DNA from 3 places in the Streptomyces sp. NPDC029152 genome. Region 3 is predicted to be linked to each of the others. Evidence: riboswitches for the same ligand, from Rfam matches in the RefSeq annotation. Region 3 holds a riboswitch; each other region holds the start of a gene.
The links. A riboswitch is a leader RNA that binds a small molecule or an ion and turns the genes downstream of it on or off. The one in region 3 is predicted to bind cyclic di-AMP.
Positions count from the first base shown of each region.

Region 1: linked by a shared signal. The riboswitch ahead of ACZ4V6_RS25940 (transglycosylase family protein) and the one ahead of ACZ4V6_RS32200 (transglycosylase SLT domain-containing protein) in region 3 are both predicted to bind cyclic di-AMP.
Region 2: linked by a shared signal. The riboswitch ahead of ACZ4V6_RS28055 (M23 family metallopeptidase) and the one ahead of ACZ4V6_RS32200 (transglycosylase SLT domain-containing protein) in region 3 are both predicted to bind cyclic di-AMP.

Region 1 covers NZ_JBVHWR010000013.1:84,263-86,516, reverse strand. The annotation lists gene ACZ4V6_RS25945 (transglycosylase family protein) at 1-401, shown strand, start outside; cyclic di-AMP (ydaO/yuaA leader) riboswitch at 579-744, shown strand; gene ACZ4V6_RS25940 (transglycosylase family protein) at 748-1,503, shown strand; gene eno (phosphopyruvate hydratase) at 1,769-2,254, shown strand, end outside.
Region 2 covers NZ_JBVHWR010000015.1:144,302-146,555, reverse strand. The annotation lists gene ACZ4V6_RS28060 (tyrosine-protein phosphatase) at 1-410, opposite strand, end outside; cyclic di-AMP (ydaO/yuaA leader) riboswitch at 850-1,008, shown strand; gene ACZ4V6_RS28055 (M23 family metallopeptidase) at 1,013-1,948, shown strand; gene ACZ4V6_RS28050 (SGNH/GDSL hydrolase family protein) at 2,174-2,254, shown strand, end outside.
Region 3 covers NZ_JBVHWR010000024.1:10,288-12,541, reverse strand. The annotation lists gene ACZ4V6_RS32205 (HAD family hydrolase) at 1-664, shown strand, start outside; gene ACZ4V6_RS32200 (transglycosylase SLT domain-containing protein) at 726-1,217, opposite strand; cyclic di-AMP (ydaO/yuaA leader) riboswitch at 1,219-1,384, opposite strand; gene ACZ4V6_RS32195 (polyprenyl synthetase family protein) at 2,117-2,254, shown strand, end outside.

The DNA of each region.
Region 1 (2,254 bases), on a different contig from region 3:
CCCAGGTGTCCGGCAGGGGGGAAGTCTCCGCTCCGGAAGGCGACGAGCCGGACAAGTCGGGGCGGAACGACGCCGTTTCGGGGCTCGTCGGCACCGAGGACCCCGCGACCGGCCGGCACCGCGGGGGCAGTGCCGAAGAGGGCGCGCCGGACGGCCGTGCGGCGGAGTCGTCGGGGCGGCACGCCTCGCGCGACGGGAGCGGCGCCCGCGGCCTCACGGACGGCTCGTACACCGTCCGTTCGGGCGACAGCCTCTGGGGCATCGCCGACTCCCTTGAGCTCGACGGCGGATGGCACTCCCTCTACACCGACAACAAGGACGTCGTCGGTGCCGACCCGGACCACATCCTGCCCGGTCAGACGCTCACCGTCACGGACGAACCGGGCCAGAACCAGGGCTAGTTCGCGTCACGGTTAGAGGCTTTATGTCCGTTTTGGATCACGTGAGAGATAGGTCTCAGAAGCCGTGATCGTCTTTGAAAATCCGCGGAGCGCGTGCCTACGGTCGTGATCGCTCGCCACCGCGGGCCCCGACCGCCGCAACGCCGAATCCTGCCAGCGGAGGTACGGGAACAGTCGTCGCGTCGAGCGCCGCAGGCAGGAGCGGGGGACCCAGGTAGGTGCCGCACCGGACAGTCGGTCCGGAGCGGCTAGGGGTGAAGCCGAGTTCCGTGAGGGACCCGGCCGGGCAACTCAACCGGCCCGAACCCGACAGCTCACCTCGCAGGCGTCGGTGAGGGGATCAACCATGCTGTTTTCCGGCAAGGGCAAGCACCGTCGTCCGTCCAAGGCCACCCGTGTCATCGCCGTCGCCGGCGTCACCGGTGCCGCCGTCGCCGCCCCGCTGATGGCGGCCGGCAACGCCTCCGCCGCCACCGCGTCCGAGTGGGACGCCGTCGCCCAGTGCGAGTCCGGCGGCAACTGGTCCATCAACACCGGCAACGGCTACTACGGCGGCCTGCAGTTCTCGGCCTCCACCTGGGCCGCCTACGGCGGTACGCAGTACGCCGCGACCGCCGACCAGGCCGGCAAGTCGCAGCAGATCGCGGTCGCCGAGAAGGTGCTCGCGAGCCAGGGCAAGGGTGCCTGGCCGGTCTGCGGCACCGGCCTGTCGGGCGCCGCGTACACCGGCGGTTCCGGCGAGAGCCAGGACGGCGGCTCCTCGCAGTCCTCCGGCGGCTCCGAGAGCTCGCAGAGCCGGAGCGGCGGTGCCACGGCCGAGCGCTCCACCGGGCAGAAGGCCTCCCGCTCCTCCGAGCGTCCGGCCGCCGAGAAGCAGGCCGAGGAGAAGACCGCCTCCACGGAGAAGACCGTCACCACCCCGACCGGCAAGAAGGTCGAGAAGGGCGACGGCGAGTACAAGGTCGTCACGGGCGACACGCTCAGCTCGATCGCCACGGAGCAGCACGTCGAGGGCGGCTGGGCGAAGCTGTTCGAGCTGAACGACGACATCGTCGCCGACGCCGACCTGATCTACCCGGGCCAGCAGCTGCACCTCAAGTAGGCGGCGGCCCGCCCCTGCTCCCGCCCCGGTGCGTGTTCCCCCGTACGCACCGGGGCGGGTTTTTCGCGTCCCGGGGCCGGAAGGTTCCCCGGGTTTCCGCGAACGGTCTTTGTTCCGTTCGGAAACAATTTACGCTCGGTTCTGTCCATCGGGTGGGCGACCGGCTGGCCGATCGCCCGGAGCCGGTTAGGCTCGTCCCGCAGAGCCGCTGCGGTCCTGCGGACCCGCGTCACACCGAAGCGTCACATCGAAGAAGGAGATGCTCGTGCCGTCCATCGACGTCGTCGTAGCCCGGGAAATCCTGGACTCCCGAGGCAACCCCACGGTCGAGGTCGAGGTCGGCCTCGACGACGGCAGCACGGGGCGTGCCGCCGTTCCGTCCGGTGCCTCCACCGGTGCCTTCGAGGCCATCGAGCTCCGTGACGGCGACCCCAACCGCTACCAGGGCAAGGGCGTCGAGAAGGCCGTCCTCGCCGTCATCGAGCAGATCGGCCCGGAGCTGGTCGGCTACGACGCCACCGAGCAGCGCCTGATCGACCAGGCCATGTTCGACCTGGACGCCACCGACAACAAGGGCTCGCTGGGCGCCAACGCCATCCTCGGCGTCTCGCTCGCCGTCGCCCACGCCGCCTCCGAGGCCAGCGACCTGCCGCTCTTCCGCTACCTGGGCGGCCCGAACGCGCACCTGCTGCCGGTGCCGATGATGAACATCCTGAACGGCGGCTCGCACGCCGACTCCAACGTGGACATC
Region 2 (2,254 bases), on a different contig from region 3:
GCCGTGCGCTCCTTGATGATCCTGCGGTAGGAGGCGATCATCCGGTTCGCGGCCTGGTCGTCCGCGAGGATCGCGCGCAGCTGGTCGAGGTCGCCGTCGCGGACCATCGTCCAGAACTCGGCGCCGTCGGCCGGGTCGCTCAGCGGCAGGTTCACGTTGCGCACGCCCGGCAGCTCGACGTCCGGGCCCTCGAGCTTGTGATCGGCGGCGTTGCGGAAGTCGAAGATCGTGTGCAGCCCCAACGAGGCGAGGAACGCGGCGTCCTCCGCGGTGGCGTGCGCGAGGTGGCCGCTGCGGAACAGCACTCCCCGGCGCACGCGCCGTCCGTCCGTGGTCGGCAGTCCGCCCACGTCCCGGAAGTTGCGCACGCCGGCCAGCTCGGGTTCGGTCGACGGGACCTGCTGCGTCACGGGGGCTCCTCCCACTCCGCCCCGCCGGCGCTGCTCGCCGTCGGGCGTCCAGCCGACGATACGGCATCCCTTGCCTGCGGCAACGAGTCGTCCACGGGGCAGCCGCCGGGGCCGAATGGGAGCTATATGCGCCTTCTGTCCCAATTACCTGACTTACCTCAACTTGCAAGGAAATAAAGGGAGCTGGTGCATCTCTCGTGAGCAGCGTCATAGAGGTGACCGTGCGTTGCTGGTCATGTTCACGTAATTCAGGCGCTTTTCGAGGGGGTTTACGGAAAGGGGTGCGCACAGGATTGACGGAGTGTGACCGCTGGTTCCCGTAAAGGATCAAGCGGAACGCCTGTCCGGGGAACCTCTCGCTTGTCCGTTCGCATCTTGGTCCCTTACGTTCACCACCGATCCGGACGGACGCCTAATCCTGCCGCCGACCGGAGCCCGCACTCGTCCACCACCCGTACACGGCAGGAGCGGGGGACCCACAGGTAAGACCGCCTGTTCCGGTTCCCGGAACAGGCTCGGGGTAAAGCCGCGTCAGGACGCGGCCGGGCATCTCCAGCCCGCACCCGACAGCTCACCTCGCAGGCGCCGGAGAGGAATCCGCCATGCCCGCGAAGGGTAAGCACCGCCGTACCAAGGCCCAGCGCCTCACCCGCACCATCGCCATCGCCGGAACCGGGGGCGCCGCGCTCGCGCTCCCGCTGATGGGCGCCGCCGCCGCCCAGGCCGCCCCCGCGCACTCCGTCGCCGGACAGTCCGTCGCGGCCGGTGCGCAGCAGTCGGCCGACAAGGGCCCGGCCTCGCACACCTACGTCGTGAAGAGCGGCGACTACCTCTCGAAGATCGCCGACGAGCAGCACGTCGACGGCGGCTGGAAGAAGCTGTACGCGGACAACCGCGAGGTCGTCGGCTCCGACCCGTCGCTCATCCACCCGGGTCTCGAACTGTCGATCGGCCGGAAGGCCGCGACCGGCACCGCCAAGTCCTCGCCGTCCGCGCAGAAGTCCGCCGAGAAGCCGGCCGGGAAGTCCTCCGCGCAGACCGCCGAGAAGGCGTCGGACACCGCGAAGACCACCTCGCCGAAGTCCTCCGCGTCGGAGTCCTCGGACACGAGCACCCCGTCCGCCGGCGCCACCGGCGGTTACACCGCCCCCGTGGCCGGCGGCATCGGCACCCCCTACCACCAGTCCGGCAGCATGTGGTCCAGCGGTTACCACACCGGCACCGACTTCGTCGTCCCGACCGGCACCTCCCTGAAGGCCGTCGGCGCGGGCACGGTCGTCTCCGCCGGCTGGGGCGGCGCGTACGGCAACCAGGTCGTCATCAAGCTCGCCGACGGCCACTACGCCCAGTACGCCCACCTGTCCTCGCTCTCCGTCTCCGCCGGTCAGTCGGTGACGGCGGGCCAGCAGGTCGGCCTCTCGGGCGCCACCGGCAACGTGACCGGCCCGCACCTGCACTTCGAGATCCGCACCACGCCGGACTACGGCTCCGACGTGGACCCGATCGCCTACCTGCGCTCGCACGGCGTCTCCGTCTGACGGCGGTTCCCGCGCGGTCCCCGCGCCACCGGAGGCCGGACCCCGATCCCCGGGTCCGGCCTCCGGTGCGTCCGTCACCGGCCCGTGCTTATTCCTGAGTTGGCGAACACTTTAGGAGTGGCCTTTCTCACCGCCCGTCAACCCCTTCCTACGGTCGCGTAGGTCACATTCCAAGGTGAATCATGGGCCGACGTGGCAGACGATTCGAAGAGTGACAGCAGGACAGTGATCGGGTCGTACGTGGCGTTGGGGGACAGCTTCACCGAGGGCGTCGGCGATCCCGGCCCCGACGGTGCGTTCGTCGGC
Region 3 (2,254 bases):
GGCACCGAGGGTGCGCTCCCTGCTCGACGGCCTCGGCTGCACGGGGCTCGCGGTGTGCGGGCAGGGCGCGCAGGTGTACGACGCCGGCGCGCACCGGATGCTGTGGTCGGTCACCCTGGACCGGGAACTGGCGGAGGCCGCGCTCGGCAAGATCGAGGCGGAGGTCGGCGAGGTGTACGCCGCGGTCGACCAGGACGGCGTCGACGGGCTGACGCTCATCGAGCCGGGCTACCTGATGCCCCACCCGACCCTGCCCGCGGTGCGGGTGGAGCGGCGCGACGAGCTGTGGAGCGAGCCGATCAGCAAGGTGCTGCTGCGCCACCCCGACCTGTCCGACGACGAGCTGGCCGCCACGGCGCGCGCGGTGGTCGGTTCCCTCGCCACGGTCACGATGTCGGGGCCGGGGACGGTGGAGCTCCAGCCGTGCGGGGTCACCAAGGCGACCGGTCTCGCGCTCGCCGCCGAACGCCTCGGGCTGAGCCGGCGGCGGACGATCGCCTTCGGCGACATGCCCAACGACATCCCCATGTTCCACTGGGCGGCCCGCGGGGTCGCCATGGCGGGCGCCCACCCCGAACTCAAGGCGGTCGCCGACGAGGTCACCACGACGAACGAGGACGACGGCGTGGCCGTCGTCCTCGAGCGGATCTTCGGAACCTCCTGACACGCCGCCGCGTGTCGGTGTGGACCGGTTCATCCGGTCATGTCATGGAGCGCGGGGTGGCTCAGTACGCGCCGAAGACGTTGTCGATGGAGCCGTACCGGGCGGCCGCGTAGTTGCAGGCGGCGGTGATGTTGGCGACCGGGTCGTACGAGTCCCAGGAGGTGCCGGGGACGTGGTACGCCCGGAAGGTCGGGTCGATCACCTGGAGCAGGCCCTTGGACGGGGTGCCGTTGACGGCGTTGACGTCCCAGTTGTTGATGGCGAGCGGGTTGCCGGACGACTCCCGCATGACGTTGCGGTGGATGCCGTCGTACGTCCCGGGGATCCCGTGCCGGGCCATGATGTCCAGCGACTCGCGGATCCAGCCGTCGAGGTTGTCCGGGTACGCCGTCGTCGCGGTGACGGCGGTGGTCGTGGCGGCCGGGGTGGCGGCGGACGCGGTGGCGGCACCGACGAGCGGCAGGGCGAGCACGGCGACGCCGGTGCCGGCGACGGCGAGCGTGCGGGCGAGGCGGCCGGTTCGGGCGTGACGGTTCTGACCGTTGGCAGGCATGTGTGTCCCTCTCCTACGCCTGCGAGGTGAGCTGTCGGGTTCGGGCGGGGAGGTGCCCGGCCGTGCCCTGACGGGTACGGCTTCACCCCGAGCCGCGCCGGTGGTGTCCGGCACGGCGGCTTACCTGGGTCCCCCGCTCCTGCCTGCGAGTGTGTCGAGTGGATGACTGTGTGTCGGGCGGTGGCAGGATTCGGCGTCCGCCTGACAGGCCGGGAACGTATGCGAGAGCACATGTCCGAAACAAGTGCAGGAATCACCCGACGTGCTTGTTGACCTTGTTCTGGGGCATTTGAGGTACTTGATCCTTTGCGAGTGCCAAGCCTCAACTCCCCTACGGGGCAAAGGGGTGGGGGTCCTCGCGGCGGGGAGCGGGCGGACGCGGCGGCGTGAGCCAACTCACTGCTTCCAACAAGCGCGGCAAATCGGGCATTAGGGCCAACTAGTGGCCAACCGGCCGCCGGTCGGAGTCGCTTCGGCGTGGGGCGCGGACCGGACGCCGGCCGGGCGGCCGGCCGGACGCGCGCACCCCGTGCCGCACCTGGCCGTCGGCGGCCCTTCCGGTGTCCCCTCGCGCCGGGCGGGCATCCGTTCGGGACGGGGGCGCGGATGCCGAACGGGTGATGTTCTCGGGGTGCGGTCCGCCGGGAGGGGTGGTGGGATCTTCGGTGGCGGCTTCCGTGCTCCGTGTCCCGTGTCGCACCTTTCTGGCGATGTCGGACGATATCTGCTCATATCGCCTGATCAAAAACATGCCACGCATGATCTGATACCGACCGGCCTGTAACGGTGGGCGCTAGCGGTGATCGAAACGTGACCGGATACGCTGACTTGAGTGGTGGCAGCGACCTATCGACAAGCCAGGTAATCGCCAGTAGACACCAGCAGACAGGAGACCCCTCGTGACCGTCGTCGGGCCGTTCGGGCTGAGCGTGCGGGACCAGGCTCTGGAAGCCGATGTCCAGACCGGATTGGCGGCCGTCGAGGAAGGGTTGCTTGAGGCAACCAAAAGCGAGGTGCCGTTCATCACGGAGGCCGCC